Regions from separate parts of the Idiomarina sp. UBA3162 genome, predicted to be linked through region 1. Evidence: predicted binding sites of a transcription regulator. Region 1 holds the regulator's gene; the other holds the start of a gene.
What was found. Region 1 encodes LexA, which represses DNA repair genes until DNA is damaged. Its sites were predicted from a motif close to TACTGTATNNNNATACAGTA; they were not measured.
Positions count from the first base shown of each region.

Region 2: the regulator LexA is predicted to act here: its motif matches at 14,132-14,151, upstream of recN (DNA repair protein RecN).

Region 1 covers NZ_DEYI01000042.1:11,172-27,421, reverse strand. Annotated here, with positions in the region: gene nfuA (Fe-S biogenesis protein NfuA) at 1-352, shown strand, start outside; gene B2X00_RS04805 (DUF4397 domain-containing protein) at 469-1,863, shown strand; gene B2X00_RS04800 (MATE family efflux transporter) at 1,831-3,147, opposite strand; gene B2X00_RS04795 (polysaccharide deacetylase family protein) at 3,220-4,290, shown strand; gene B2X00_RS04790 (SCO family protein) at 4,287-4,907, opposite strand; gene cyoE (heme o synthase) at 4,917-5,813, opposite strand; gene B2X00_RS04780 (COX15/CtaA family protein) at 5,823-6,815, opposite strand; gene B2X00_RS04775 (hypothetical protein) at 6,825-7,367, opposite strand; gene B2X00_RS04770 (SURF1 family protein) at 7,364-8,077, opposite strand; gene B2X00_RS04765 (DUF2909 domain-containing protein) at 8,088-8,303, shown strand; gene B2X00_RS04760 (cytochrome c oxidase subunit 3) at 8,307-9,182, opposite strand; gene B2X00_RS04755 (cytochrome c oxidase assembly protein) at 9,196-9,765, opposite strand; gene ctaD (cytochrome c oxidase subunit I) at 9,771-11,357, opposite strand; gene coxB (cytochrome c oxidase subunit II) at 11,368-12,492, opposite strand; gene B2X00_RS04740 (hypothetical protein) at 12,783-13,202, opposite strand; gene lexA (transcriptional repressor LexA) at 13,199-13,816, opposite strand; gene plsB (glycerol-3-phosphate 1-O-acyltransferase PlsB) at 13,963-16,250, shown strand, end outside.
Region 2 covers NZ_DEYI01000070.1:9,187-25,436, forward strand. Annotated here, with positions in the region: gene B2X00_RS08980 (DUF4381 domain-containing protein) at 1-193, opposite strand, end outside; gene B2X00_RS08985 (DUF58 domain-containing protein) at 198-1,163, opposite strand; gene B2X00_RS08990 (AAA family ATPase) at 1,163-2,119, opposite strand; gene fadI (acetyl-CoA C-acyltransferase FadI) at 2,321-3,631, shown strand; gene fadJ (fatty acid oxidation complex subunit alpha FadJ) at 3,631-5,757, shown strand; gene B2X00_RS09005 (EAL domain-containing protein) at 5,748-9,158, opposite strand; gene B2X00_RS09010 (insulinase family protein) at 9,259-11,910, opposite strand; gene B2X00_RS09015 (outer membrane protein assembly factor BamE) at 11,997-12,356, opposite strand; gene recN (DNA repair protein RecN) at 12,435-14,099, opposite strand; gene nadK (NAD(+) kinase) at 14,216-15,097, opposite strand; gene grpE (nucleotide exchange factor GrpE) at 15,242-15,916, shown strand; partial or broken gene B2X00_RS09035 (Hsp70 family protein) at 16,041-16,250, shown strand, end outside.

The DNA.
Region 1 (16,250 bases):
AGTCATTGACTTTGAAGAGCAAGAGTTAGGTTCGCAATTGACACTAAAAGCGCCTAACGCTAAAGCTCGTAAAGTTGCTGATGATGCGCCATTAATTGATCGCGTTGAATACGTTATTCAAGCGGAGATTAATCCGCAGCTTGCCAATCATGGCGGTCATGTGTTGGTAACAGAGATTACTGAAGATGGCAAAGCGGTTCTACAATTTGGTGGTGGCTGTAATGGCTGCAGCATGATCGATGTGACGGTTAAAAATGGTATCGAGAAAGAATTGATTGAACGTTTCCCAAACGAAATCACCGGCGTCAAAGATGTAACTGAACATGAGCGTGGAGAACACTCTTACTACTAGCTCTGTTTAACTATACAACTTTAAAAAAGCTTTACAAAATTTGTTAATTAGATGTGATCCCTCGCATTTATATGCTTCGTAGTGATATTTGCCCTAATCATTACGAGGAATTTACAATGCGAGGAATCACAAAGTTCAGTTTACTACTTTTACCGACGCTTGTCTTGTCGGGTTGCTGGTTAGATGATGACGACAACGATGATGAGGTTGTTGTTGAACCGACACCAGAGAGTAGTTTCGTGCGTGTGCACCATACAGCATCAGACGCCCCTAACGTCAACGTGCTAGCGGGTGACACGGCGCTGTTAGAAGATGTACCTTATCAGGCTAGCTCTAGCATTCTAGAAGTTGATGCTGGAGAGTATTCAATTACAGTCGAAGGTATCCTACCAGACGAATCCACCGCAGCGGTTATTGGTCCCGCTGATCTGACGTTCAATGCAGATACCCGTTATGAAGTATTTGCCGTGGGCAATGTCGGTGATGAGAGCATAGAGCCATTAGTCATTAGTAACCCAGTATCGGACGTTGCGAGCGGTAATAGTCGTATTCAAGTGGTACATGCTGCTTACAATGCGCCAGGTGTCGATGTGTATTTAACAGCGCCTGACGCAGCACTCGCAGATGCATCGCCTGCTGCAACACTGGAATTTAGCGATGACTCTGGTCAAGTTTCAGTGGAAGCGGGTGACTATCGTGTTCGTCTAACCCCAGTAGGTGAAACAACCGTAGTTTATGACTCAGGTACTATTGCGCTCCCAGATGGTAGCGACTATATCGTTGCCGCAACAGATAACACAGCAACAGGCGATTCACCTGTGACGCTGCAGATTGCGACGGGTGACGGTACAGTGTTAGTTCCTGATGCAAACGCTGGATCTGATGTACGTGTTATTCATGCCGCAGCGGACGCACCGAATGTTGATGTCACGCTGAATAACGCAGCCGAACCGCAAATCACGGATCTTGCGTTTCAATCAGCCACTGACTATATCAATGTCGCAGAGGGTGACTATTTGGTCGATGTCGCTGCTACTGGTGGCACACCGCAAGTGTTAGATGATGTCGCGTTCACGCTAGAAGCGACGATGAGTTATAGCATTTATGCTGTCGGTGCCTTAGGTGATGACTCATTAGCTCTTCAGGCATTGACTGAGCAACGTCGCAGTATTGCAACTGCCGCGCAACTTCAAGTCGTGCACGCGTCTCCTTCAGCAGGTAACGTAGATATCTATTTGACCGCAGGTGAAGATATCAGCGATGCCGATCCGGTCGTTGCCGATGTACCTTTTGATGTTGAAGGCTTGGTATCAACAGGTAGCTTACAAGTCACTCCAGGTGAATATTACGCGACTGTCACTGCGGCGGGCACTAAGACCGCAGCAATCGGTCCTGTATTATTCAATCTAGAAGGTGGCGGTATCTATACAGTTATCGCAGTCGATGCTGACGGCGGCGGCACACCTCCACAAGTCATTTTACTGGACGACTTGGCGACGCCTGCGCAGTAACCAAATCGCTTGGTAAACTGCACGCATAATGAGAAAGCCACTCAGAGCCAACCACAAACCATGGTTCTCGAGTGGCTTACTTAACCACCAAAGCGGGATAAAGCCTGTTATAGCGGCAAGTAACATGGTATCTCGCATGGCTTTTGACCACGATAAACCAATAAATACACCATCTAACCAATAGCTCCAGTGAGCAAGTAACGGCAGTGCGACCACCCACGGTAAATAGTGCATTGCAGTATCCACTACCGCTGATAAGTCAGTAATTAGGCCGATAATTTGCTGTCCTAACAACCAAAATACCAGTGAATAACCGACTGCGAACAGGCTTGACCACAACAGTGTGATCCTGCACCAGTAGCTTACTTGATGGGGGCGATTTCTTCCTTTGGCTTCACCGGCTAAGGCCTCTACCGCATAAGCGATGCCATCAAGTCCAAGTGATATCAGCATTAAGAACTGCATTAAAACCGCGTTGGCGGCCACTATTGTCGTGCCGTATCGTGCGGCGTAGCCAGTCATCATCGCCATGCAGAGTTGCAGTGTCAGGCTGCGAACAAAAATATTGCCGTTAGCCTGTAAGAACAAGCGTAGTTTTCCGGCAACAATGCGTGCCTTGCTCAATTGCCAACCCAATGTGTGACGACACCAATAGAAGCCGACGATAGCTGTTGTCCATTCAGCACAGAGTGACGCGTAGGCTGCTCCTCTAACGTTCATGTTCAACCCGATGATGAGTACCAGATCAAGCACAACGTTGACGAAGTTAGTAATAATCACTAACCACATCGCTTTTCGACTATCTTGGCGACCGAGTAAAACACCGAGGCAGATCAGTGTCGTGAGTGCCGCTGGCGCGGACCACAGTCGAATTTGAATATAATCACTCGCGTAAGCGAGTAATTGTGGTTCGGGCGCAACCAGCCACAGTGATACTGATGTGATGAAGGGACTCAAGGCAATGATCGCAAGTCCAAGTAATATAGCCGTGAGAATTCCGTGAGTAAAAAGTTGATGCTGCTCAGCGGCATCATCGGCTCCAAAGGCTTGAGCAATAGCGCCGGTCGTCGCCATACGTAGAAATACAGCAAGCAGATAGATAAAGCTCACCACCATGGCGCCGATAGCAACCGATGATAAGTATACACTATCGGGTAAATGTCCGATGATAGCCGTATCAACTAAGCCTAGAAGTGGCGCGGCGATGTTCGATATCATCATGGGTAAAGCAATCGCAAATACTCGACGATGATCACCGCGTGCGAAGCCCAACAACGTTTGCATTAAGCGAATTCCAACTAATTCATGTAGACTGGTAATAATGTAACATTCACCAGCCACTTTCTGGATAGTTTGATGAAATTATTAAAACTTTTTCTAACCATGACTGCGTTAACTAGCCTCCTTGCATGTGCACAAACGGCAAACGAGGAGTATCCCGGTGTGCATGTGCTTCAGTATCATCACGTCTCTGAGAAGACGCCCGCAGTCACATCGATTAGTCCTGACCAGTTTGAGCAGCACCTTCGTTATTTGAAAGAGCATGATTTTAATGTCGTCGCTATCGAGCAGGCTGCAGAGTGGGTCGATGCAGGCGCAAATATTCCGCGTAAAACGGTGGTGATAACCTTCGATGACGGATATGACAACGTGTTTGAAAATGCCCATCCGACACTTAAAGAATATGGATTTCCGTATGCTGTTTTCGTCAATCCTGATTTACTAGAAGCCCACCCGTCTGCCTATATGAGTTGGCAACAGTTGAAAACCATCGACGCTGGAGGCGCGACTATTGTGAATCACGGGCAGACTCATGCTCATTTAATTCGTCGCAAAGACGAAGAAACAGAGGCGCAGTGGCAGGCTCGAATGAAGCAGGATATCGTTTCGGCACAGCACGCGATTGATGCACAGTTAGGCGAACAGCCTAAATACTTTGCCTACCCTTATGGCGAATATTCGCCGGCACTTGAGAAGCTATTGAAGGAATGGGGTTTTAAAGGGTTTGCTCAGCATTCAGGGGCTTGGAGTCAATGGAGCCCGACTACAGCGATCCCACGGTTTCCTGCATCAGGTCGCTACGCTAATTTAGAGACGTTGTCGGTCAAATTGAATAGCCTACCTATGGCTGTAAGCCATTATACGCCTGCCGATCCTTTAGTTTCTCATTCCGAAACGCGTCCAACTGTGACGGTTGAGCTGAGTAAAACCGAGGGAATGAACACCAACGCACTACGCTGTTTCGCAGGAACTGATGTGCTCGAACCAAACTGGGACGCGGAATTGCAATTTAGTGTGACACCAAAGAACGACATCCCGATTGGACGCTCTCGAATTAATTGCACAGCCCCGAGTACCAGTGGTGGTTATCATTGGTTTTCTGTCGCGCTCATTCGTCCCGATAGTGAAGGTAGCTGGCCCGACTAACCTGCTAATATAGCAAAATCACGTACAAGCTGTTCCATATCAACCGTTGGAATAGCACCCGGCTCGTGAGTCGCATTAAAGATCGCGAGCCGCTTTCCATCGGGGTTAACCAATATAATAGCGGCGCTATGATTGACGAGATAGTTTTCTTCGCCTTCTTCAGGAACTGAGTACATCAAGCCCAAGTCGCGTACAAAGGGAAACAATTGAGGGTGTTCTGCACGAACGCCAATGAATTGTTCGCCAAAGTAACCTGTGTACTCTTTCAGTCGATCGAGTGAGTCGCGCTGAGGATCGACTGAAATCATCCATACTTTAACCGGTTTCTCAGCCTGTTTTTGTAGTTGCGGCAAGATAGTTTTTAGCGATGATAGTGTCGTTGGGCAAATGTCGGGACAATAAGTATACCCAGTAAAAAGTAAAGTCCATTGTCCCTTGAGTGCCTCACTATCAATTTTAGTTGTTGCTGCCGTAGACTCGAGTTCAAACGGCGCAAGCGCTCGCGGTGGTTGATATACCAACGCCTCCGGCTGCTCTTGCGGCATATTCATAAAGGCAAATACGCCGGCTACCGCTGCGAGTAATCCACCTATAATAATCAACCAGCGTGAATTCATCGTTAATCCTTATAAATAATGGTCGAATAGCAAGATCACAAACATCAGCATGAGATGCCAGATGGAGAAGGTAAACATGCTGTAAGCTGTATTCTTTTCAGGAGCATACTTGAGCTTCCACGCATAGCCCAAAAACACCAAGTTTAGCGCAGTCGATCCAATCAGATAGAGCACTCCCGACATACCGACTAAATAGGGCAGCAGGCAAACAACAGTCAATAAGATGGTATAGAGGAAAATACAGGTTTTGGTGAACTCAATACCATGCGTGACGGGTAGCATGGGGACTTTAGCGCGTGCGTAATCTTTCTCACGGTGCACGGCGAGTGCCCAAAAATGAGGGGGCGTCCAAGTAAACACGATCATGACTAAAAGAATCGCAAAACCGTGAATCTCATTGGTCATCGCGGTCCAACCCAACAGTGGTGGCGCGGCGCCTGCCAAACCGCCAATTACAATATTTTGTGGCGTGGCGCGCTTCAAGAACATGGTGTAAACCACTGCGTAGCCCACCATGCTAGCAAACGTTAACCAAGCGGTTAACGGGTTGACCCACGCGTACAACATGACAAATCCAACCAAGCCCAATACCGCAGCAAAGGTCAATACGCGAGTGGGTGAGAGACTGCCTTGTGGTAGCGGACGACGTAAAGTTCTGGCCATCTTAGCGTCAATATGGCGGTCGACTAAGTGATTAATCGCTGCTGCAGCTGCTGACATCAGACCAATCCCCGCGAGCGCTGGTATTAGGGTCCAAACAGGCAATGCGCCTTGTGTCGATAAGCACATGCCGACCACAGCGGTCAGGAGTAGCATGGCCACCACACGTGGCTTAGTGAGTTCCAGATATTCTCGCCATTTGATGGTGTGGTGTTCGAGCTTTTTATGACTTGTTATTGTTTGCATAAACACCTCTTACGCTTTGCGTGAAAGATTATAATTAAGTGCAACGAGTGATAGCAGTAAAAGTGCACCTACCGCGTTATGAGCAACCGCCACCGGCAAGGGCAGGCTATAAATCACATTGCTTAAGCCTAGACAAAGTTGGATGATGAGCAACAAAGCGACCCAACTTAATGAGCGACGGAAAAAGCCAGATTGCGCTTTGCGCCAACATTTAAACAGCAGCCAAGCTAATACCAGTGTAGTAAAGATTGCGCCGAAACGATGCATGATGTGCATCGTCATTCGATCGTCGTAATCATGCGCGCCAAATTGATAACTCGTTGCCTCGGGTATACTAAACGCGCCAGTAAAATCGAGTTGAGCCGCCCAATCGCCCTCACAAAATGGCAGTTCGGTACACGCGACCGCCGCATAGTTAGCGGCTACCCAGCCACCTAATGCAATTTGACCAATGACAACCAGTAGCGCAAATAATGCCAAACCACGATACTTCCGCAGTTCTGGATCGCCTCCCCCGAGTCGATAAGGCTCTAAGCGCAGTGACAGCAAAAATAGTAGTGAGAGCACGCTAAAGCCGCCGAGTAAGTGACCCATGACGATGAGCGGCTGAAGATTCATAGTAACGGTTAACATGCCCAGTGTGGCTTGGAAGATGACTAATAGTAATATAAACAAGGGTAATTTCTTTGGCGCTGGCTTTGACTCAAAAGTAGAACGCTTTTTAACTAACGACCCAATCGCAATAAACAGGATTAAAACACCCAAAGCACCGGCAAAATAGCGGTGAATCATTTCATTCCAAGCTTTATGATGCTCAAGCGGCGAATCTGGAAAACGCATTTGTGCTTCGGCGACGTGATGTTCTTGAGTAGGAACACTCATAAAGCCATAGCATCCTGGCCAGTCGGGACAGCCTAAACCTGCTTCTGTAAGCCGCGTAAAAGCACCCAAAACAATGACACAAAATGCCAAAATTAAACTGATTTTAACAAGCATGCGCATGAGCTTATCCTACCCAATCCGAGAAAGTTTTAACATTTTACGAAGGTCAGCCAGAATATTTTTGCCTTCCATAACCATAGTCTCGTGCTCGGCATGAGTCGGGTAGTGCAACATCACATGACCTTGCGGGTCGATGATAAATACATGATCAAATGGAATGCTCTCAACGGCATCGATAAGCGCTTTTGACTGTACTGCAACGATATCATCCCAGTGGGGTAGATCGCGCTGCTCTGGCAACATTTGCTGCGATAGAATAATAGGGGTGACACGATCACTGTCTTTACCCAAAGCGACATCAAGCTGACCGAGTACGTAAAGTGTATTTTTACATTGTTCATTACATTGGTTTGGCATCCGATAAGCAACGCGCCAACCCTCCGGTAACGTTTCGAGTTGCGACAAAGCGAGCGGTTGTTCAAGCAGCACGCCTTTATTGGTAGCGGGTTGATACCAGTGTGTTTTAAGTGTCAGCCATGCACCTATAACGGGCAGGGCAAATACAGCAATAACAATGAGCAATGTGCGTTGTGAGCGAGTGAGGGAGCTCATGGTGTCTCCTCTTGTTTTGTCTTATTTAATTTATATAGCACTACAAGGTATACCACTAAGCAAGCAATAGCGAGTGAAAACCATTGCACAGCGTAAGCCTGATGTTTAGCTGGTTCCATCACTTGTGGCTTCCACTGTTGTTGAAAGCCCTTCAGTTGCGGTGAAACCAACAACAGTTCATAAGGCTTGAGTTCGATTCCTGTGTACTCACTGATTGTTGGAGGGATAAACTCCTGTACTCGTTTAGGCCAAGCCGTTTGTTGCTCCTCAAACACTTGCGAAATAAATTGGTTTGCTTGAGGGATGCGAACTAAGCCTTCTAGTGTTAATTCTTGCTGCGGTAGCTCGACCGTTGGAATCTCGGTTCTTGAGCGTGGAGCTTTAATCCAGCCTAAATTAACGGGTAGTCGTTCGCTCAACTGCTGGCTCTTGAGTAAAGCAATGACGTGGTAGCCCGGATGACCATCGACCATTTGATTATCGATTAGAAAATAGCGCTGAGTGTCAAATCGTCCTGTAATGCTGACCAATTCGAAACGAGTGAGTTGCGTGGTACTCGATAGTCGTTGGGCGAGCGGGCGAGCTTGTAAATTCTGAGCCTGCGCAAAATCTGCGAACAGTTGCTGCTTCTGATGGGCGCGATCGAGTTGCCAGAATCCCAGCTTGACCAAAATGGCAATAGCAATCAAAGTAACTATTGACGCTACCAAGGGGACTTTTATGTTACTTCTTTTCAAACTCATTATTGTCGCGCTTCTTCTTTATATGATTTTTAATTTATTCCGCGCTCTATTTGTAATGTTGAGCAATGACCCTGAAAAACCACCTATGTCACGCTATTTAGGACGTCGAGTGGGTATTGCCGCGATCGTGTTACTGCTTATGGTGATCGCGGCCTATGCGGGGTTTCTACCGTTTCATCCTCGACCGTATTAACAACTACAGCACATAGACGATAACAAACAAGCAGATCCATACCACATCAACAAAATGCCAATACCAACTTGTAGCTTGGAAGGCGAAATGTTTTTGTGGTGTGAAGTGGCCCTTGAGGACGCGTAGCAGCATGATAATGAGCATGAGCGTACCGAGGGTCACGTGCATACCGTGAAATCCAGTCAGTAAGTAAAAGGTATTACCGTAGACACCGGATTGCAGCGTTAATCCAAGTTCCTCATAAGCGTGGATATATTCAGCACCCTGTAAAAAGAGGAAAACTAAACCGAGGATGATAGTCAGGCTGAGCATACCAGCCAGTTGCCCGCGTTTATTTTTCTCTAAACCGACGTGTGCAAAATGGCAGGTGACTGAGCTCGCAATCAATATGGCGGTATTGATCAAGGGCAGACCATACCAACCCATAGCTTGCGTCGTTGTGCCGCCGGGCGTCTCTACTAACGGCCACTGAGCAACAAACTCCGGCCATAATACTTCACCCGTCATGACATTATTGCTGGCGCCATCTAACCAAGGTACAGCAATCATGCGTGCGTAAAAGAGCGCACCAAAGAAGGCCGCAAAGAACATGACTTCAGAAAAGATAAACCAGCTCATACCTTGTTTATAGGAGTTGTCGAGTTGGTCGCTGTGAAGTCCACTCATGGTCTCATTGATTTGGTCGCGGAACCAACCGAATAGCATCACAGCAATGACGCCAAACCCAGCAAACAAGACATGGGAGCCCCAGCCTTGCTTATCGCTTGTTGTTTCGATAACGGTATGAGCAGCGCCCCAGGCGATGAGACCTAAGCCCAGTGCGCCGACAATGGGCCAAATACTGGAAGGTGGGACATAGTAATTTTGTTGTTCTGCCATAACGACGTATTCCTTATTCTGTTGACTCGAGCAAAGCCAGAGACTCTGGCGTCGCATTGGCTGTCATATCATACAGCGTGTATGACAGGGTAAAGGTGGTGATATGGTCCGGTATCTCAGGATCGATATAGAACTGCATCGGCATTTCGGCATCATTGCCTGCCGCAAGCGGTTGCTGATTAAAGCAAAAGCACTCGACTTTATTTAGGTACAACGACGCTTCCGCAGGCGCAATGGAAGGAATGGCCTGAGCGACCATGTCATCACTCGTGGGGTTAGCAGCTAAAAAGTTAACAACGCGAACCTCACCTGGATGGACACGCACTTCTTTAATTTCAGGCTCAAACTTCCATGGAATACCTTGCGCAGTGCGTGTTATAAACTGAACCCGCACCGTGCGGCTTTTATCCACCTCATGCTGACTCACTGCGGCCGGTTCGTTATTCGTGCGACCGTTGAAACCAGTCACTTCGCAAAAGGCGTCATACAGAGGCACCAATGCAAATCCAAAGGCAAACATACCTGCTACGGTGAGTAGCAGGCGTTTGACGATTTTACTGTTATCAGGACCTTGGTTAGACATAACCATCACTCCACTTTGGGCGGCGTCTCAAAGGTGTGGTAAGGCGCCGGAGAAGGTACTGTCCACTCAAGCCCCTCGGCACCATCCCATGGCTTCGCAGGTGCTTTTTCACCCCCACGAGCGCACTTGATCACCAGCCAGAGGAATATCAACTGCGATAGCCCGAAGGCAAAACCACCGATACTTGTGATCTGGTTGATGTCCGCAAATTGCACTGCGTAGTCAGGAATACGGCGCGGCATACCCGCTAAACCAGCAAAGTGCATTGGGAAGAACAGCACGTTAACCGATATCAAAGAGCTCCAGAAATGCAAGCGAGCCAAAGTGGTGTCGTACATATGACCGCTCCACTTAGGCAACCAATAATAACTTGCAGCCATTATCGAGAAGATAGCGCCTGTTACCAAGACATAGTGGAAATGTGCCACGACAAAATAGGTGTCGTGATATTGGAAGTCGACCGGCGTCATTGCCAACATAACGCCTGAGAATCCGCCAATCGTGAATAAAATAACGAACGCGAGGGCGAACAACATGGGGACTTCAAATGAGATTGCACCTCGCCACATTGTGGCGACCCAGTTAAATACTTTGACGCCCGTTGGCACCGCAATCAGCATTGTGCAGTACATGAAGAAGAGCTCTGCAAACACTGGCATGCCCGTGGTAAACATATGGTGCGCCCATACAAGAAACGAAAGAATCGCAATGGACGCGGTTGCGTAGACCATGGATGAATAGCCAAACAGCTTCTTCCGCGAGAACGCCGGTATAATGGCAGAAACGATACCGAAGGACGGTAAAATCATGATGTACACTTCGGGGTGGCCGAAGAACCAAAAAATATGCTGGAACATGACCGGATCGCCCCCACCGGCGGCGTCAAAAAAGCTGGTACCAAAATACTTATCGGTAAGTACCATAGTGACTGCACCTGCTAACACAGGCATTACGGCAATTAACAGGAACGCCGTAATCAACCAAGTCCACACAAACAATGGCATTTTCATGTAGGTCATGCCAGGGGCGCGCATGTTGATGATGGTTACAATGACGTTGATCGCACCCATGATGGATGAAATACCCATGATATGAACCGCGAACACGAATAGAGCAGTCGAGTCGTTACTATACGTCGTCGAAAGCGGTGCGTAGAACGTCCAACCAAAGTCAGGACCACCCCCTTCCATAAACAGTGATGATAGAAGAATGACAAAAGCAAATGGGAGTATCCAAAAGCTCCAGTTATTCATGCGTGGTAACGCCATATCGGGCGCGCCGATCATCATCGGTACCATCCAGTTGGCTAGGCCGGTGAAAGCCGGCATAACGGCACCGAAGATCATAACCAAGCCGTGTACGGTGGTCATCTGATTAAAGAACTGAGGTTCAACTAACTGTAAGCCGGGTTGAAATAATTCGGCGCGAATGACCATCGCCATCGCACCGCCGACAAAAAACATAATTAAACTGAACCACAAATACATTGACCCAATATCTTTGTGGTTAGTGGTAAACAACCAACGAGTAATGCCAGACGGCTTATGATCGTGGTGTGCTTCGTGATTGTGATCGTCCACTACTGTGCTCATCACCGTCTCCTTATTCATTTATCGCTGCGTTGATGTCAGCGGCTTGCACCATTTCACCCGTATCGTTGCCCCAAGCATTACGCTCGTAGGTTACTACCGCAGCCAGTTCTTGCATTGTGAGTTGCTGCGCGAAAGCTTGCATTGCAGAGCCCTGAACGCCGTGGACAACAATATCGACGTGTTTGTCGAGATTTTCAGGTTTAGACGCTATGGGGCTGCCAGCAAGAGCTGGGAAGGTGCCTGGAATGCCTTGACCGTTAGGTTGGTGACAAGCTGCACAGGTGCTGTTGTAAATTTTCTCACCCATTGCCATCAATTCGTCCATCGACATTTCCATATCGAGCAATTCTTGCTGGCGCTCTCGCTCAGCAATCTGTTTGGCCTCGGTTTCGTCAATCCACTTGGCATACTCTTCTGGGGTTTTTGCAATGACTACGATAGGCATAAACCCGTGGTCTTTGCCACATAGCTCAGCACATTGACCGCGATATATGCCTGGCTCATCAATACGCGTCCAAGCTTCATTGATAAAACCGGGGTTAGCATCCTTTTTGACAGCGAAGTCGGGCACCCACCAGCTGTGGATGACGTCATCTGAAGTGACCAAGAAGCGAACTTTTTCGCCCGTCGGCACAACGAGAGGGTTATCGACTTCGCGAAGATAGTTTTCGCTCTTCTCGAATTTATTACTTATCTGTTCTTGTTGTGTTGCGAGACGGCTAAAAAATTCGACCTCACGATCAAAATATTTGTAGTGCCACTTCCACTGAGAGCCTGTGACCTGAATAGTGACGTCAGCGTCCGAGGTATCTTCCATAGCAATTAGTGTAGAAGTCGCTGGAATCGCCATACCAACCAATATTAGGAACGGTATCAAGGTCCAAAGAATCTCAACCTTTACGTTCTCGTGGAATTTTGCGGGTTCACGACCGCGGGATTTGCGGTGTCGGATCATGGAATAAAACATGAGTCCAAAAACCACCACACCAATGACACAACAGATATAAAATACTGTCATGTGCAAGTCGTATACGTCACGACTAACTTCTGTAACACCTTGCGTGAGGTTGAGGCTGCGCTCTTGGGATAGCGCAGATGCACTATACAACAGGGGTAGTGCCCATAACGGCTTCATTTTCACGTGACTTCTCCTCTCATTCTTCTTTGCTTTAGCAAAACGCTAGCTAGGAAGAACAAAGAGGTAAGCAGAAAAAGGAACAGCATCTCCCCAGAAATCACTTTCTCTACCAACTCTTTGTTGTAGTTTTTAAGTTATACTAATTTATATAGTTGGGTAGTATCATTTATTAACTAAAATCTACACAAAGATCTAGATCAAAAACGCTGAATGGTTAAAAAGTATCCATAAATGTTAAAAAAAAGGCTGCCGAAGCAGCCTAGAGTGTATTAACCCTTAATGGGGGATTAGTGCAGGTGGGGGGTTAATACATCCTCTTCAAACATAAAACTTTGGGTTTGGCTTAAACGCGATGATAGACGAATACGTTGTACAGCGCGTTTATCGAATCCATTGACCCATGCGACAACAACATCGCTTGTGCCGGATAACACGGCTTGTTCAAGTGCCCACGCGCGGTCGTGAGTTTTACCGGGACGTAACCATCGAATACGCTGACGTGGAATACCAGCATTGACAAGCTGTTGGATGAACTGGCTGTGTCCACCAATGACGGTAACCCAACGCTGTCCGATGCTGTGGACCGCGGCTTCAAGTGCTGCCGATAAGCTTGATGGAGCTAGGTTGGCAGTCATAGTCTCTGGTTGTTGAGCTTTGTATGTCCACATGCCAGGGTGATTACTGAAATCTGATTGTAGTCTTTTCATAAAGAAGCTCCATTACGGATGATGCCGACTGCAAGTCCTTCGATTGCAAAAACTTGTTGTGCCAGATCTACAACAATTGTCGAAAACTCTTCATTCTCTGGATGCAACAAGACTTGTCGGCCTTTCTGTTCAAATCGTTTAACTGTGACTTCGTCTTCGACGCGGGCGACTACAATCTGCCCATTTCGCGCTTGTTCGGTTTTATGGACTGCTAGTAAGTCGCCGTCCAAAATTCCAATATTTCTCATGCTCATCCCATTAACACGAAGCAAAAATTGCGCGCTGGGATAAAACATGGACTCATCTAACTGGTAGTGCCGCTCAATATGTTCTTGCGCTAAGATAGGCTCACCAGCTGCTACTTGACCAATCAGCGGTAAACCAAGTTCTTCCTCGATATCCTCACCGATTAATCGAATGCCGCGTGACATACCTGGCATGATTTCAATGACGCCCTTTTTAGCTAAAGCTTTTAAATGCTCTTCGGCGGCGTTAGCTGAGCGAAAGCCCAACCGACTCGCTATTTCAGCACGCGTTGGCGGCATACCGGTTGCTTGTAAGTTATCTTTAATTAACTCAAGAATTTCGGCTTGTCTGGGAGTCAGTGGACGCATTTCAGTTACCTGTTTATCTGTACAGTATACTGTGAGTATATACAGGTATTTTTGATATGCAAGTCATTTTATTCGACGACTTTTTAGAACGGAATTGTTATGATTATTGTCTTACTGTTTTAAACGCAAGGGTAGCAAGGAATATCATGACTGCGGTGAGCTGGAGTTACGCGCTCTTAAAGCATCCTATTCGATGGATGACACGAGCAATGACCATAATTGATAAACCCGAGGCCGATCAAGCGGATATCACCAGTGTACCTGTGGTGTACGTGATGCGATCGAATGCTAAGTCGGACTTTGCGATTTTGCAACGCGCTGCGCGAGAAAATAACCTACCCGATCCGCAGCAGCCGCTCTACATCAATGGAAAGTCATTTGACCGTGTACTGTTACTACCCGAACGTGATGACAGTGCTTCTGCACGTGCGTTGTCGCAGTTCCAAGCGCTACTTGAAGCACATCAGGCTGACCCTCAGTTGGACGTACAACTATTGCCAGTTGGCGTATTTTGGGGGCGCAAGCCAGGGCAAGAAGCGCATGCCGGAAACGCTATGACCGGTGACTTAGACAACCCCGGTCATCTGCGAAAGTTCTGGTTGATCATGTTCTCTGGGCGTCAGGTTTTGTGCCGCATGTCGCGTCCTGTAAGTTTAGGTCAGATGAGCCGTCAAAGCGGCGCGGATTATCGCATTGCACATAAATTGGCGCGCGTGGCACGAGTACATTTTGTACGCATGCGCTATGCGGTGGCGGGTCCTAAGTTGAGTGACCGTAATGAGTTGATGAATCAGCTACTCGAGACACCGGCGCTTAAAAAAGCGATTAAAGATGAGCAACGCTCGAACAAAGCGGACGAAGCGCAAGCAGTAAAAAAGGCAAAAGGCTATTTAAACGAAATAGCCGCGAACTATAGCGAAACTTTAGTCCGTATATTAGATCGCTTTATGACATGGATGTGGAGTCGGATTTATAATGGTATTGATGTGCGCGGTGCCGATGAAGTCCGAAAGCTTGCCCAACAAGGTCACGAAATTATATACGTCCCGTGTCATCGAAGTCATATGGACTACTTACTGTTAAGTTACGTCATCTATAAACAAGGTTTAGTACCGCCGCATATCGCCGCAGGCGTTAATTTAAACTTCTTCCCCGTTGGTTCGATTTTCCGCCGCGGTGGTGCGTTCTTTATTCGTCGCTCTTTCCGCGGCAATAAGCTCTATTCGTCGGTATTCCGTGAGTACCTTTGCTGGTTGTTTCAAAAGGGCTATCCTGTTGAATATTTTACCGAGGGTGGACGCTCACGCACTGGGCGCTTACTGCCGCCTAAAACAGGTATGTTTGCCATGACTGTGCAAGGTATGCTGCGAGGCCAACAGCGCCCCATCTCAATTGTACCCGTGTACTTAGGTTACGAGCACGTAATGGAAGTAGCGACTTACCTTAAAGAGCTTAAAGGTAAAAATAAAGAGAAAGAGTCGTTGTTCCAAGTACTGAAATCTGTCACCAAATTGAAGAACTTTGGCCAAGGGTTTGTTACGTTTGGATCGCCCATTGATTTGAAAGCGTACCTAGATAAGCATGTTGATGATTGGCAGCGTTCTGTCACACGAGGTGCTGAAGAGCCCGAAAGACCTAGTTGGTTAACACCCACGGTCAATGGCTTAGCCGAGAAAGTCATGCGCGGTATCAACGACTGTGCGGCGGCTAATAGCGTTAACCTTACTGCATTAGCGCTATTAAGTTCGGAGCATAACGCGCTAACGCGAGAAGAACTGATTGCCCAAATTAATGTTTACCTGAATTTACTTCGCGAAGTGCCATACACACATCACGTGAATGTACCGGAGCAGTCAGCAGATGAGTTGCTGTCGTTAGCGCTACGTACCGATAAGTTTGAGGTACAAGACGATTCGATGGGGCAAGTGATTTCGTTGCATGCAGCTAACGCTATCGCGATGACTTATTATCGTAACAATGTGCTTCACTTAATGATATTACCGGGTGTTATTGCATCTTTGATTCATGCCAAGCAAGAAGTGAACGTCACAACTATTGTTGAGCGTTGCAGTGCAGTATACCCGATGCTGCAGGCTGAGTTATTCCTGTCTCATGACGATGCCGATTTGGATACATGGGTACGTGCTATTGTAGAGGAATTCGATCGTCAACAGCTCGTTAGCCTTGATGGTGAAACGGTGCGTGCCGCTAACCGCGAGACCGCCGCTTGGTTGCAGCTTAAGCTGTTAGCGGGCAGTGCGAGTGAGACCTTGCAACGGTATGCAATCGTCTTAGAACTGTTGCAGCAAGCCCAGCCGATAAAACGCGCTGAACTTGAGCGTCAGTCGATAACACTTGCTGAGCGGCTTAGCTCGATTCATGGAATTGATGCGCCGGAATTTTATGACAAAAAAGTAATGACCAGCTTCATTGC
Region 2 (16,250 bases), on a different contig from region 1:
GTTGCGCATAACGCAACGGCTTGCGCTGTTGTCGCGCACGCCAAAGATAAACCGTGGTAACGCAAATCACGACCAATAGCAGCACTAACATAATCCATATCGGCGTTGCTAATGGTAAAAAGGAGGCGCTCTGAGGTTCAACAATATCTTTTAACTGACTGATATCTGCTTGTTGCTGTATTAAACCGGACATGTATTCACCGTAATTCAGGCCATTGTTGCTCAAGGGCGATTGCAGAACTCACCTGAGTCATGGGTAAACGATACTGTTTAAAGCGCTCTGATAACTGCTCCAGCTCGCTCACAGCACGTCGGTGGTAATCACGGCGTTGCCGCATATTATTTAGATTAACCATCGCCTGTCGCTCACCGTCATGCACGCTCAGCGGTTGACTCGAGTAGCCTTCCGGCAATTGCTGCTCCATCGGATCGAATAGTTTAAAAGTGCGCACAGAACTTCGAGTGTTCAACCGCGCCAATTGTTCCAGTGTCGTGTTACTAAGGTGTTCAAAGTCACTGATAATGTTGATGAGACTGCCGGGCTTCACCAGTTGCGTTAAATGGTCGATACTTTTGCCGAGCGGGGCTGCGTGAGGAGGCGTCTGTTGACGCCAGCGCGCCAAACTATCTTGATGAATCTCCGTCAGCCCATGCAAAAAGTGCATCACTGATTTGTGTTGTAAACTGGGTTTGTACTCGTTCTGTAGCCACCCATTACTGATGATGCCGCCGACTTTATCGCCTCGTTGAAGGGTCTGCCACGCAAGTGCAGAAGCAAGGTGACACGCCTGTACTGACTTAAACAGCAATTGACTACCGAACAGTTGCGTCAGCGCGAGATCAACCACAATATATACAGGACGATCCTTTTCCTCTCGATAGAGCTTCGTATGTGCTTTGCCGGTCCGTGCAGTCACGCGCCAATCGATTGAGCGAACATCATCGCCTGGCTGATAATGACGTACTTCATCAAACTCCATACCGCGCCCGCGTGTTTTGCTTAATAGAGCGCCAGACTGCGAGGATGCGGGCAACTGACGTTGGTGACGAGCAAAAGCTGGCAGCTTGGTGCGATAGTACATTAGCTCTTGCATACTGGGCTGCAAGCCATCGGTATGCAATCTTTCAAGCCATTGTTCAGTGGTTAAGCTTTGCATCATCATTACGGCGATGGAACAAGTTCTAGAATACGTTCGAGTACAGTGTCTGGACTAATACCGTCCGCTTCGGCCTGATAGCTAATAATGATGCGATGACGTAACGTATTAAAGAATACTTCGCGGACATCATCGGGGGTGACGAAGTCGCGATCATTTAGCCATGCGTTGGCTCGTGCACAGCGCTCGAGTGCTATTGTTGCTCGTGGACTCGCGCCATAGGTTATCCAACTAGCAAGTGTCTCATCGTAATTCGCCGGTACTCGCGTAGCCATAACCAGTTGCACGAGATACTGCTCGACGGCCTCATCCAGGAACAGCTGCATCACTTGGGTGCGAGCTTCAAAAAGTTGCCCTTGCGTCAGAGGCGTGGGCATAGTGGCTTGACCATCAATGGCTTCGCCCCGTGTAAGACGTAAAATTTTCAATTCAGTATCGGCATCGGGGTAATCGAGGTTTAGATGCATTAGAAAGCGGTCTAGCTGTGCCTCAGGCAGAGGATAGGTACCTTCCTGCTCAAGTGGGTTTTGCGTTGCCAACACCATGAATAAGTCGGATAACGGATAGCTTCGTTGACCCACGGTAATTTGCCGTTCAGCCATTGCTTCGAGCAGCGCTGACTGTACTTTAGCCGGCGCTCGGTTGATCTCATCGGCGAGAATGAGGTTATGAAACAATGGACCTTGTTGAAAGTCAAAGGCGCCTGTTTCAGGTCGATAAATATCTGTACCGGTTAAATCGGCAGGGAGGAGGTCCGGGGTAAATTGAACGCGGTGAAAGTCGCCTTCGATACCTTTCGCCAACGCTTGTACCGCACGGGTTTTAGCAAGTCCTGGAGGGCCCTCTACAAGTAGGTGGCCATCTGCGAGTACCGCGATTAACAAGTTCTTGGTGAACTCGGGCTGTCCCAATACCTGACTATCTAGAAATGCTTGCAGTTGTTTGAATTGTTCAGCAGCCATGGTGCTCCCGCTTATACTATCTATTTTGCGAATGATTTGTGCTCATCTGTATTGTTATGCAGGCTGAGCATGCTATTTTCAATGATGTTCTCTACTTTAACGAAAACCAAGGTTTTAATCTGTAGATTAAACAGCTAGAATTTGTAACATCTTGTGTGGTCAGACCAGTATTTGACGCTTAATTTTTAATGGAGAAATCATATGTCTGCAACTGAACGGTTGCTAACACCGAAAGGGGACCGCATTGCTTTCGTTGCGGGACTAAGAACACCTTTCGCACGCCAGGCAACAGACTTTCATGGCATCCCCGCTGTCGATCTCGGCAAAATGGTCGTCCAAGAGCTTATCAATCGTACGGGAATTGACGGTAAATTGGTACAGCAATTGGTATTTGGACAGGTCGTACAGATGCCCGCGGCGCCTAATATTGCCCGTGAGATTGTTTTAGGCACTGAGCTTCCCGTGTCAACAGATGCTTACAGTGTCACCCGTGCCTGTGCTACGAGTTTCCAATCGGCGGTTAATATCGCCGAAGCCATGATGGCGGGGCATGTCGATATCGGTATTGCCGGGGGCGCTGATTCATCGTCAGTGTTGCCGATTGGCGTTAGCAAAAAACTGGGGCGGGCACTGGTTGATTTGAATAAAGCCAAGAGCTTGGGTCAACGGATCGCGATACTGCGCCGACTAGGTCTTAAGGACTTACTCCCCGTACCGCCCGCAGTGGCGGAGTATTCAACGGGCTTGAGTATGGGACAAACTGCGGAGCAAATGGCAAAAAGCCATCATATCTCACGTGAGGATCAAGACCAGTTAACGGTGAATTCTCACCGCCGCGCGCACGAAGCGTGGGAAGCAGGCTACCTAGATGAGGAGGTCATGACTGCCTACCCAGAGCCGTATAAGAAGCACATTGATCGAGATAACAATATTCGTGGCGATTCTTCTTTAGAGAAACTCGGTAAACTCAAACCTGTGTTTGACAAAAAACATGGCACCGTGACAGCGGCTAATTCAACGCCGCTGACCGATGGTGCTTCGGCGGTGTTAATGATGACGGAAAGCCGTGCCAAAGCGCTGGGTTATCCGATTTTAGGTTACCTGCGTAGCTATGCCTTCGCAGCACTTGAAGTCGAGCAGGACATGTTGATGGGTCCGAGCTATGCGACGCCTATCGCCCTAGACCGTGCGGGTATGACGCTCAATGATTTGACGTTGATCGATATGCATGAAGCCTTTGCGGCGCAAACGCTGACCAACTTGAAAATGTTTGCGAGTAAGAAGTTTGCGCAAGAAAAATTGGGACGTGATGCGGCAATTGGCGAAGTTGACCCGGATAAATTTAATGTACTGGGTGGCTCGATTGCTTATGGACACCCCTTTGCAGCAACGGGCACACGGATGATTACACAAATGTTGTATGAATTGCGTCGTCGTGGCGGCGGAACTGCATTGACAACAGCTTGCGCAGCGGGCGGCTTGGGTGCAGCGATGATTTTGGAGAGCGAATAATGACAGACAATAACGCATTTCATCTAGATATTCGAGAGGATGGTATTGCGGTAATTACCATCGATGTTCCCGGCGAACGCATGAATACCTTAAAAGATAGCTTTGCCGATGAGGTGGGTCGTTTGATGAACCGCCTTGAGGATAATAATGAGCTGAAAGGTGTTGTATTTATAAGCGGTAAACCCGACTCGTTTATCGCCGGTGCCGACATTAACATGATTAATGACTGTGAAACCGCCGCTGATACAGAGAGTTTGGCACGCAAAGGTCAGGCGATGTTTGATCGTATCGAACAGCTTAATGTGCCGGTTGTTGCTGCTATCCATGGCGCCTGCTTAGGTGGTGGGCTTGAGTTAGCCATGGCATGTCACGTGCGAGTGTGTACTGACAGTGATAAAACGGCATTGGGGTTACCTGAGGTTCAACTTGGCTTGTTACCCGGTTCAGGCGGAACACAGCGGTTACCTGCGTTGGTGGGCGTTCAGCAAGGTCTCACCATGATCTTAACGGGTAAACAGTTGCGTGCTAAGCAAGCGCTCAAGGCGGGTCTAGTCGATGAAATTGTACCGCAATCAATCTTGCTAGAAGCTGCGGTTAAACAGGCTAAAAAGGCAAAGGCCAAACCTTCAAAAGCGAACCTAAAAGGCATGAGCAAGTTGCTTGAGGCAACCGCTTATGGTCGTGGCATCATCTATAAAAAAGCAGGTGAGCAGGCGCAAGCTAAAGCGAAGGGCAATTATCCAGCCATTGATAAGATCATTAAGGCGGTTAAAACTGGCGTTGAAAAGGGTCGCGATGCGGGCCTTGACTATGAGGCTCGCGCTTTCGGTGAACTCGCTATGACCCCTGAGTCTTACCAGCTTAGACAGATTTTCTTTGCCACAACAGAAATGAAGAAAGAGACGGGTGCGGATGGTGTTAAGCCAGCTGATATTAAGCGTGTGGGCGTGTTAGGCGGCGGTTTGATGGGCGGTGGTATTGCCTTTGTTACTGCGGCGAAAGCCGGTATCCCAGCGCGTATCAAGGATATTAGTCCTGAGGGTATTACTCATGCACTGCATTACAGCTACGAGCGTTTGAATAAGAAAGTTAAACGCCGTCATATGCGTCGTGCGGAGTTAGAGAAAACCATGCTTTCGCTGAGCGGTTCGTTGGATTACTCCGGGTTTGACCGTGTTGATGTGGTGATTGAAGCCGTGTTCGAAGATCTCGACCTGAAGAAAAAAATGGTCGCTGATGTCGAGCAACATGGAAAGGACGGCGTGATTTTCGCGACCAATACCAGCTCGTTGCCGATCACACAGATCGCCGAGGGCGCTCAACACCCCGATCGTGTCATTGGTCTGCATTACTTTTCGCCTGTCGATAAAATGCCACTCGCGGAAATTATTACCCACGAAAATACGTCAAAGGAAACCATTGCGACGACGGTCGCGTTGGCTAAAAAGCAAGGCAAAACACCTATCGTTGTCAAAGACGGTGCCGGTTTCTTTGTTAACCGCATCTTAGCGCCTTACATGAACGAAGCGGCGCGTTTGTTGATCGCGGGCGAGCCGATTGAGCATATTGATAAGTCTTTGGTTAAATTTGGCTTTCCAGTCGGTCCAATTACGTTATTGGATGAGGTAGGAATCGATGTCGCCGCGAAAGTTGCGCCGATCCTTGTAAAAGAACTGGGTACACGCTTTGAGGCACCTGCGGCTTTCGACAAACTGATTGATGATGGTCGTAAGGGTAAGAAAAACAACAAAGGCTTCTATCAATATGGCAAAGGTGTGAAAGGCAAGCCGGTTGATAAATCAGTGTATAGTCTACTGAATATTGAACCACAAGCTAAGCATGAAGGTGATGAAATTGCTGAGCTATGTGTGTTGCCAATGCTTAACGAAGCGGCTTACTGCTTGCAAGAGGGCATTATTCGCAGTGCACGTGACGGTGACATTGGTTCGGTATTCGGTATTGGTTTCCCGCCATTCCGTGGCGGCCCGTTCCGGTATATGGATGCCGAGGGCATTGGCAGTATTGTGAAGCGTATGGAGCGTTTAGCAGAGAAACGCGGTGATCGTTATCAACCCGCACCATTGCTGAAGCAAATGGCTGAGCAGGGCAAACGCTTTTATGAGTAGGCAGGCTGCTGTTTAGTAATGAATTCGATGAGCGCTTCGGCGCTCATCGGTTTTGCGAAGTAGAAACCTTGTATATACTCGCATTGTAATCTTTCCAGAATGTCCAATTGAGCTTTTTGTTCAACACCTTCAGCGACAACCTTCAGTCCTAAATTATGGGCCATGCCGATTATGGATTCGACCATCTTACGGTCGCGTTCATCGAAGGTAATGTCGTCAACAAACTCCTTATCGATTTTAAGCGTATGCATTGGGAAACGCTTGAGATAAGCGAGTGAGGAATACCCGGTGCCAAAATCATCAAGTGCAAGTTGCACGCCCATATCAGCGAGGTTTTCTAGCATCGCAATAGCACGTTCAGGATCGCTCATCACCATACCTTCCGTAATCTCAAATTCGATGTGACGAGGATGCATATTTTCTTCTTGCAACACTTGCTCAATGAACAGGGCCAAACTTGATTGAGTAAATTGGCGTGCTGATAGATTAATCGCGACACTGCGAGGCGCACCTTGCAATGAGAGTAGCTGGCGCATATCTCTACAGGCCGTACGTAAGACTTGTTCACTGAGCGGAATAATCAGACCGGTTTCTTCGCACAGTGGGATAAACTGTGATGGGCTAATGAATTGCCCGTATTCATCGCGAATTCGCGCCAGCGCCTCGATACCTGAAATATGGCCCGTCGCAATTTCCATTTTCGGTTGGTAAAACACTTCGACTTGCTCGGTGCGAATGGCATGACGCACTTGGCTTTCTAATACTAATCTTTGGATCGCGTTTTCGTTCATCGATGCGTTAAAGAATTGGTAACAGTTACCTCCCCGTTGCTTGGCATGGTACATCGCTGTATCCGCCTTTTGCAGCAACTCTTGAGAGGTATGCGCATCATGCGGATAAAGCACAATGCCAATTGAGCTGCCTAACGCAATCTCGTGTCCTTTTATACGGTAAGGCTTAGCTATTTCAGTGTTGACTTGTTGGGCAATGGAGCTGATGACATTAATATCGGTATTGTCCTCAACGAGGATACCAAATTCATCGCCACCAAGACGGTACAGGGTGTCTTGCCGTCTTCCTAATTCTGCCAAACGATCAGCGACTCGGCATAAGAGTTCATCACCGACCTCGTGACCCAATGAGTCGTTAATTCGTTTAAAGTCGTCCAAATCAAATAATAGCAAAGCATGAGAAACACGCTTGCGTACCAAATTAGAATGACTGACTTGGAAGTAGGAGCGATTCGGTAAGCCCGTTAAGCTATCTGTATTAGATAACCGTCGGAGTTCATTCTCTGTATTACGGCGCTCGGTAATATCGGAGAAACTGGCGACGATTAGTTTGATATCCCCGTTATCTGTGCGCACCGCATCGAGTGTGAGTTCAAGTAATAATTCTGAACCATCGGCTTTAAAATCGGTGACTTCTCCCGACCAACGCCCTTGACGGAGTACTGTATGTTTTATCTGATCAGTGAAGTCCCGATCATAATGGGCCAACGTGAATGCTTGACCGATGACTTGAGCGCGTTCGTAGCCGGTAATGCGTTCGTAAGCGGTATTGATCTCACGCTTCCTGAAAAAGCGATCAAAGATGCAGATGCCATCAGAAATATTCGTCAGTGATGTTGCTAACATATCGAGTCGTTCATCACTGTTTATGATGTCAGAAATATCACTGAGTACGCCCTGAATTTTAATTGGTACGCCGTCTAGATCCGTTTGTGCCACTTCACCACGCTCTAAAACCCACAGCCACTTTTGCTCGTTTTTTAGTCGGTAGGTGCTCTGATAGTGAGCTAATTCACCTGATTTTACGCGCTCTAGCGTTGTAACCAGTTGACGAATATCCTCGGGGTGTATGTTACTTTCTTCATGTTGATGGCGACCGAAGCGTACACCATCGAGTGGAAACTGAGCGCAATGTGTCCAAATGTGCATGCGTTCGACTTCATTCTTGGGTATATGCCACGTCCACATTTGCTGTTGCGTACCTTCTAACATTTGATGCAACGACGTGTGATCACCTTGGAGTTTACGGTAGGCTTTGAGCTTGGTTGCAATAAAGTAGTAACCAATGACAAGTCCAGTCAGTAAGAACGCTAAGCCTGCATAACTGTAGTGTATTGAACTAAAGCCAGCTGTATCGATAATGAAACTTTTTTGTTCGATCACTTTGGTGTCTTGAGCTGGCAGCGTTGCGCGCACTAACAAAGTATATTCACCCTCTGTTAAGTTCTTAATCTTTAGCGCTTGTAGTGGCTGAAATGTTTTTTGCCAAGCCGTTTGAATGGGATCAATACGGTATTCGAAAGTTTGTGGTTGTGTGAGATTAAATGCAGGTCTCGAGTAGTCTATGTATACTGCGCCTGATGAGCTCACTTCGGCATTCAGCCACAATTTAGCCTGAGATGGATCGGGCGCATTGAATACCTCCAGCTCACCGCGATTATTGATAAGCACATTAAATCCGTGGTCAGAGTAATATTGTTGCCAAGGACCTGTAATATGCTTAGTCGGATTAAATGAATGGGCGACAATGGCGCCCTCTGCAGACGATTTGAGTCGATATAAATTAGATGACGTTAATAAGGTCAGCGCTTGCTTCTGCGCGAGACTGAGTTGTAACACCGCACCTTGGATATCTAGTAGGTCTAACGGTTGAATATGCACCAAGCGGTAGCTGCTATCGAGTTGAACGATGAATTCGCTGTAGAGCAAATACACCCCGTTATCGGTAAGTTCTATATCAATTAGACGTCCTTCGGGAAGCTTAGCGGTAATTGGGTTTTCGATAGTTAACTTAAATAGGTTACTGCCTAGACCATCCCAAACGTAAATGTCGCGTCCTTCGGCAAGCCAGATCCAGTCATTAATGGGTTTGATAAACCGAATGGATTGAACGGCTTCATCATCGTACTGCAAAGGCTGTGGCAACAATTCTCCTTGATGCTCGATTAACAGTGCATTTTGGTTTTGCGCGATAAGTGGTGAACCTGCAATCGCAGTGATCTGTTGAATACCGGTATCGAGGAGGTGATCGCTTTGCAATACTAAAGCGGCCTCCAAATCATGTGATCTGAATGGTAAAGCATAAATACCGAGACTGCTGCCAATGAGTAGGGACTGATCTTGATTGTTCGTTAAGCCGTGGACTTCGAGAACATTCTTGCCGGTAACGCCGTCGGTCAGCTCAATTTTACGTAAGCTGGAGCCGTCGAAGCGGTAGACAGCTTGTGGGGTGGCTAACCACAGAAAGCCGAGTGGGCCTGAAACAACGTCAATAATGGGCGCGTCGAGTTGCGCGGTCGCGTGAGGTGTATCATGCGCAAGCGAATGCGGACTAAAAGTAGCCAATGCGAAATAAACAAGGCTAGCTAAGATGATGAATGGGACACGCAACTTAAGGACCTGATTAATGGCTGCTCTACAGCTCTTATAATTTGTTAATTGAGTGTTACGCTAACTTAAAGACAAAAATCTGTCAAAGCTATTATAACCCTTACTGCTGGCACGATAACAATACAATTTGTCTTGGTTGTTCAATAATTAAACGTCTGATCTCATTAAGCCAATCAGAGAGTTGTAACTGTTCCAGTGCCTGACTCATTTCATGATTACGCTCGAAGTGAGTCTCGCCCATTTGAATCGCTCCCCAAAACCTTTGGCTACGGGTGCGTAAACTGCGGTCATTAACCGTCAGTTGTTCCGCCAGAGTATGTTTAGCATGCTTCCAACGTTGTAAAGTCAAAAGGTCATCTAATTGCGCCACTTTCTCAGCGAGTACGGAGAGAATTTGTTGGTGCAGCTGGTCTGGCTCGTGCGTAGGTGATTGGATAAACACCATAAAGCCAGGGAGACGGCGCACGGGGAAATATTGGCTGCCCACTACGTAGCCCAGTTGACGCTGAGTGCGTAGTTCGTCAAATAGGCCTGCATTTAATAGTTGCTGCGCCAACATCCATGTAATTTGCTGTTCAGGGCTATCGTTATCACCTTGGAAATATACTAAGGTAGCATTGTCGTCTGTTGTTTGGGCGACGGTCTGCTTGCGCACTTCGCCTGGTCCAAGTCGCGTTGGACTGAGTTGCGGTGGCTGCGCGGTTAAACGTCCCTCGGCGCTCTCGCTGATTAACTGATGTAGCTCTAAGGCGGTTTTTGCTCTCCAGTCACCGTGAATCAGTGCCGAAACAGTCATCGACTTAAACAATTCACTGCTCATTTGAGAAAACGCTTTATAATTTAAGTCGCCCAGTCCTTCTGCCATATCGTGTAGGGCAAACAAGCGTGGCTGTAGCGTTAAGTTGAGCTCGGCAAATAGTCGATTCAGTGGCTGATTTTTGTGCGCCGATTGCCAATTCTGTTGTAATTGCTGCGCAACGGCGGTAAAACGATTGCGTTGAAACTTGATCTTCCATGCTTGCTTCATCAACTGTTTAAGCAGCGGAAGCTGGCCTGCGGATAGACCCATTGTATGGATCGTCATACCTGACTGAGTCGGGTAGATATTAAAGTGCAATCCAGCAACTTCAGCATCGTATAAAGCCTCATTCAGTGAGTCGATAAGTAGTTCAGACCAAAGCCGTGCAACCGCAAAATGCGTGGCGGATTGATTAACGGTTGGGGACTCTAGGTTGAGATAAATATGACCCTTGGGCACCCTGAAGTCAGGGTCCTGAAAATGCCAAATGGTGATCCCATTTTTGTTGATCACAGCGTTGGGCTCGTTGGCTTTACGCTCCAATGGGTAGGGTTCCATATGGTCTGTAATGTAAGGGTTTTGTGCAGGAAGTCGGATATCAATCGGCAAGCGCGCAGCCCTAAGTATTGCCAGTTCATCTGCCGACAAAGCTCGGATGCTGTATGGCGTATGGTACAGCTCGGTTTGCCGATCAGTGTCTACATCACAATGGATTAACGTGATACGCGCTCGCTCAGGAGCCATAAGATCAAGCGTGCTTTTCGCGCGTTGAATCGAGAGCCCATCCATACGGTAATCGCCGTAAACAACGTCGTGTATGGGATAATGGTGCGCATTGACCGAAAGTTGCGGCGCTAGCTCGCCTGCTGGCGGACTTTCCTGAAAATGAAAAGAAAGCTCTGAAGTTAACCGTTTTTCTTCGTAGCGCCACGTTTCGAGGCCTTCGTTTTTAATTTTACGGATGTAGTTGAAGACTGTTTGCGCGACCTGAAACGCGTTGTTTACACCGTCCTCTGTCAGTTGAATATTAATATTGAAATCTTTGTAGCCACTGCCACTCATGCCTCCACCCGCCGACAGGCTATTTACCCAACCTTGCGCTCTTAACGCAGCGTATAGGCTATATGGGCCTTCATAACCGAGGATGTGAGCAATAAAACTGGTGGTCTTGTTATTGTAATCATCATCGATGCCCGGCAACGGTAGAGTGATAATCAACCGTCGTGCTGGATTGACCGGTTTGACCTGAATATAAACACCCATTTGCGTGGGTAAGTAGAGTGGTAACGCCTCTAATTGTTGCGGATTGTTCGCTTTGCCGCTCGGAAGTTTGGCAAAGTGCTGCTCGGCAAGTTGGGCTAAGTCATCAACGGATTGAGCACCGACGATCGTTAAACGCATATTGTCGGCATTAAAATAGGTCTCGAAAAATTCGCGCAGTTGTTCTTGTAAGGTCTGGCTATTATTTTCGACTAGCGTATCTAAATTACCCACTGAGAATTTGCTAAAAGGATGTTCAGGATTACATGTCGATTTATGCACTTGATAAAGGCGGCGTAATTCATCTTTTTCCTTTAAACGGAACTCCGACTCGATGGATTGACGCTCTTTTCTGATCAATGCCTCGTCGAATAGCGGCGCCGTAAACATCGCAGAAAAGTAATCGAGTGCGCGGGATAGGGCACGCGTTTGACAATCAAAAAAGAAGTTACAGAATTCAGACCCTGTCCATGCATTTTGTTGGCCGCCATAGGCACTTAAAAACTCTGGAAATTCGTTGGGGTCAGGGTACTGGCTGTTGCCTAAAAAGAGCATATGCTCGAGAAAATGAGCAAGACCTTGAGTCTCAAGCGGATCATTGAAATGACCCGCTCTGACGGCGAGTGCGGCAGACGCCTTTTTACTGTTCGGAATCTGCACGCATAAAACTGACAGTCCATTTTGCAGTCTCATGGCACGAAAGTTCCGTGAATCTTTTGGGCTCTTTACAACTTCACCGAGCTCTTCTCTGAGCGGTTGCGTCATAGGGCTTTAAACCGTTACTGATCGAGCGGTGTGTCGAAGTTTTCTGGTTTATCAAAGTCACCCGATAAACTGGCAAGTTGTCCTTCGTTAAAGTCTAGAACTAACTCCTTTCGAAACGGCTTGCCCTCGTTTGGATTCATATCATATACATAGACCCAACGGTCACTGTTAAAACTGTTCTCCGCCACAGGGCGACCCAACACGAAAGCGACTTGTTCTTGTGTCATACCGATACGTAGCTTATCGACATCGCGCTGTTCGAGGTAGTTGCCTTGGGGAATATCAATACGATACACCCAGTCATTTAATACAGAGCAACCTGATAGGCCTGCGACGACCGCTACAGCGGCCAAAGTTTTTCCGATTTGTTTCATTAACTACTCTTACCGTTAAATGTTGTCACCGATGATAAACAAACAAAACCGAGTTAGCTAGCGTTGGCGTAGGAAAACTTAATGAATAAGTAACTCACGCGCGTTATCTTTAGTCTTTTCGGTAATGCTATCGCCGCCTAACAGGCGAGCCAGCTCATCGATTCGTTGTTCTTCATTAAGCTGCCAAACGTGTGTTTCTGTTTGTGCGCCATCGGTTTGCTTGAGTACCTGCATCTGATGATGCCCCTTCGCAGCAACTTGCGGTAGGTGAGTTACACAGATAATTTGGCACTGCTCGCCGAGACTACGTAACATCGAACCGACAACTGCTGCGGTAGGGCCGCTGACGCCTACATCGACTTCGTCGAACATCATGGTAGGTACCGTATTTTGATTGGCACACATGACCTGTATGGCAAGGCTAATACGTGATAGTTCCCCACCTGATGCAACTTTACTCAGTGCTTGTAGGGGCTGCCCAGGGTTGGTGGTGACGGTAAAACAGATTTCATCGGTGCCCCAGAGTGTTGCTGTGGCTTTGTCGTCATGATTGACCTGGATGACAAATTCACCATGGGGCATATTCAACTTATTCATGGCGCGGGAAATTTCTGCACCCAGGTTATCAGCTGCTTGTTTGCGGCTCGTCGATAACTTAAGTGCTGCTTGCCGATATTGACTACGTAATGCTTGACGCTGTTCGACTAACTGTTGGTTGTCTTCCTCGGCGCGTTCGAGTTCATCTAACTGTTGTTGTAACTGTTGATGATGTTGATACAAGTCGATTGGAGCAACGTGATGCTTCTTAGCAAGGGCAATCGCTTGACTCATGCGCTGCTCAGTGAGTTCAAGTTGCTCGGGATCAATATCAAGCTGCTCTTGATAATTACGCAGTTCCAAAGCGGTTTCCTCGATGTGAACTTTAGCTTGTTCAAGTAATGCCAGAATTGGTTGAATCTGTTCATCGAGTTCGGCGGATTCCTCTAGCCGCCCATGCGCTGCTTGAATGAGTCCTGACACATTATTGTGCTCTCCATCATAGAGTGCATTTAAAGCAAAGGCGCTGTTTTCAGTCAAAGCGCGAACATGAGTCAGCCGTTTATGATCACTTTCGAGTTGTTCAAATTCACCGTCAGCGATATTACACTCATTCAGTTCTTTAACTTGGTAACTTAACAGTTGCTTCTGAGCTGATAACTCTTCTTTACGCTGTTGATGTTGGCGAAAGCGTTTTTCGGTGCTCGCCCAGTTTCGATAGCAGTTTTGCACCTCTGTAATCAGTTCACCGTGTTGTGCAAATTGATCGAGTAACTCGCGTTGGTGTTCTTCCTTTACGAGTAACTGGTGCTCATGTTGGCCATGAATATTGACCAAAGTCGGGGCTAAGGTACGTTGTTGTGTCAGCGTAACGGGGGCGCCATTGACCCAAGCGCGTGAACGCCCATCTTTACTGATGGTGCGACGTAAAACACACTCTAAATCATCGTCGAGCTCGTTGTTGATGAGCCAGCGATGGGCAGGGCTCTCGCGGGTAATGGTGAAGCGGGCACTGATATCGGTCTTATCGCAACCGGGTCTTACCCAGTTGGCATCGGCACGTCCGCCTAGGCATAGCCCGAGCGCATCAAGCGCGATAGATTTACCCGCACCGGTTTCGCCCGTGATGGCTGTCATTCCATTTTTAAATTCAATATCTAACTGCTTGACGATTGCAAAATTGCGAATGTGTAACTCAGTCAACATGGCTGGGCTCCTCACAATAAAAATAACAGTAACACTGTTTGCTTATACAGTATATACAGTAGTTATACAGTATTATTGTTCAAATGCAATGCAGCGAGTGACTTTTTTTTAGTCAGCTAGAAAAGACGACTGCCCCAGCCGAGCTTATTACGCAGAACGTGATAGTAGCTGTGTGTTGTTGGGTGCACCATGGTCAGCGTGTGAGGGTGTTTTTCGATAATCACTTCATCTCCCGGCATCACATCGAGGCGCCCATGACCATCACAACTGATTTGTAAATGATCGTTGTCTTTGGCGGCTCGCAGTCGCACTTGTGAGTTTGCGTCGAGCACTATAGGACGGCTACTCAGCGTATGGGGGAACATCGGAACTAAGGTAATAGCGTTCAAATTGGGATGTAAAATGGGGCCTCCACCCGAAAGTGAATACGCTGTAGAGCCGGTTGGTGTGGCGACAATAACGCCATCAGAGCGTTGCGAAAAGACAAACTGGTCATCCACGTACAGTTCAAATTCGATCATGTGTGCGACTTTGTCAGAGTGGAGCACGATCTCGTTCACCGCCACCCCTTGTTGCTTGATCGATTCGCCCTTCACCGAGGCAGAGAGGAGAAATCGTTCTTCTCTCACATACTTGCCTGCCAATACATCCATCAGCGCGCTCACCGCGTCCTCCGGTGCTAAATCAGTTAAGAAGCCCAGGTTACCGCGATTTACTCCAATAACCGCCACATCATGGTCACACAATGCGCGAGCGGCACCGAGCATATTGCCATCTCCGCCTACTACCACGGCAATATCGGCCCACTCACCGAGCTTTTCGAGCGAGCCTGTATCGATACAACTGCCTGGTTTCACTTGGGTTGCGCAGCGTTCTTCCAAACAAACTTCATACTGGCTTTCACACAAGGCACTGATAAGCGCCTCAAGCGTATGGCGAGTGCCAGTATCATTAATTTTTCCTAATAGCGCGACGCGCTTAAATGCGGGTTGTGTCATAGGGCTTACCGCTGTCCTCAAGTCGTTAGTTAACGCTACGTGTTGCGTTAATTTTTATCAAGCGAAATAAAGGTCTTGAATCTTAATCCGACTATCCCCACATAACAACGCATACGTTCATTGGACATTTAAAGAGTATGGGTTATGAGTGATAAGCAATCGAAGCAAACAACCGAAAACTTTGAGCAGCAAGCACAAGAAGCCGCTCAACAAGAGGCTGCGAAAGAAGCAGCCGAGAAAGCAGCTGAGCAAGCGTTAGGTAGCGATGAGCAGCCGGAAACCCAACAGCAAACAGCTGCGGCAGCGGACAATCAAGCGGACCGTATCGCGGAGCTTGAGCTCGCTTTGACCAAGGCCGAAGCCAAAGTGAACGAGCAAAAAGAGTCAGTATTGCGTAGTCAGGCGGAAATGGAAAACGTACGTCGTCGCGCGAGTCAGGATGTGGAGAAGGCGCATAAATTTGCGTTAGAGAAGTTTGCCAACGAACTACTCACCAGTGTTGATAATCTTGAGCGCGCGATGCAAGCCGCTGATACCGAAAACCCAGAGTTAAAAAGCTTTTTAGAAGGCATTGAGCTGACCTATAAAAGTCTGACATCAACGCTAGATAAGTTCGGCGTAAAAGCGGTAGGCGAAGAAGGCGAGGTTTTCAATCCAGACCTGCACCAAGCGATGTCGATGCAAGAGTCGGCAGAGCATAAAAACAACACCATTATCGCCGTTATGCAGAAAGGGTATGAACTCAACGGACGTTTATTGCGCCCAGCCATGGTGATGGTGGCACGCAATAGTAACGGCAGCGTGGATACAAAAGCATAATTTGTAAGAGAAATTATGTTTTAGGGCTTGTAATTTTAAATGTAGCCCCCAAATAACAGTTATCGAAATCATTAACGCTCAAACCAGAGCGGTTTGAACAGAATAGAAGTAGTGGAGATTAATTATGGGTAAAATCATCGGCATTGACTTGGGTACAACAAACTCATGTGTCGCGGTTTTAGACGGCGGCAAACCACGTGTTATTGAAAACGGTGAAGGGGATCGCACCACTCCATCTGTGGTCGCATTTACCGACGATGGCGAAACTTTGGTAGGTGCGCCGGCAAAACGCCAAGCAGTTACTAATCCCAATAAAACCTTGTTTGCGATTAAG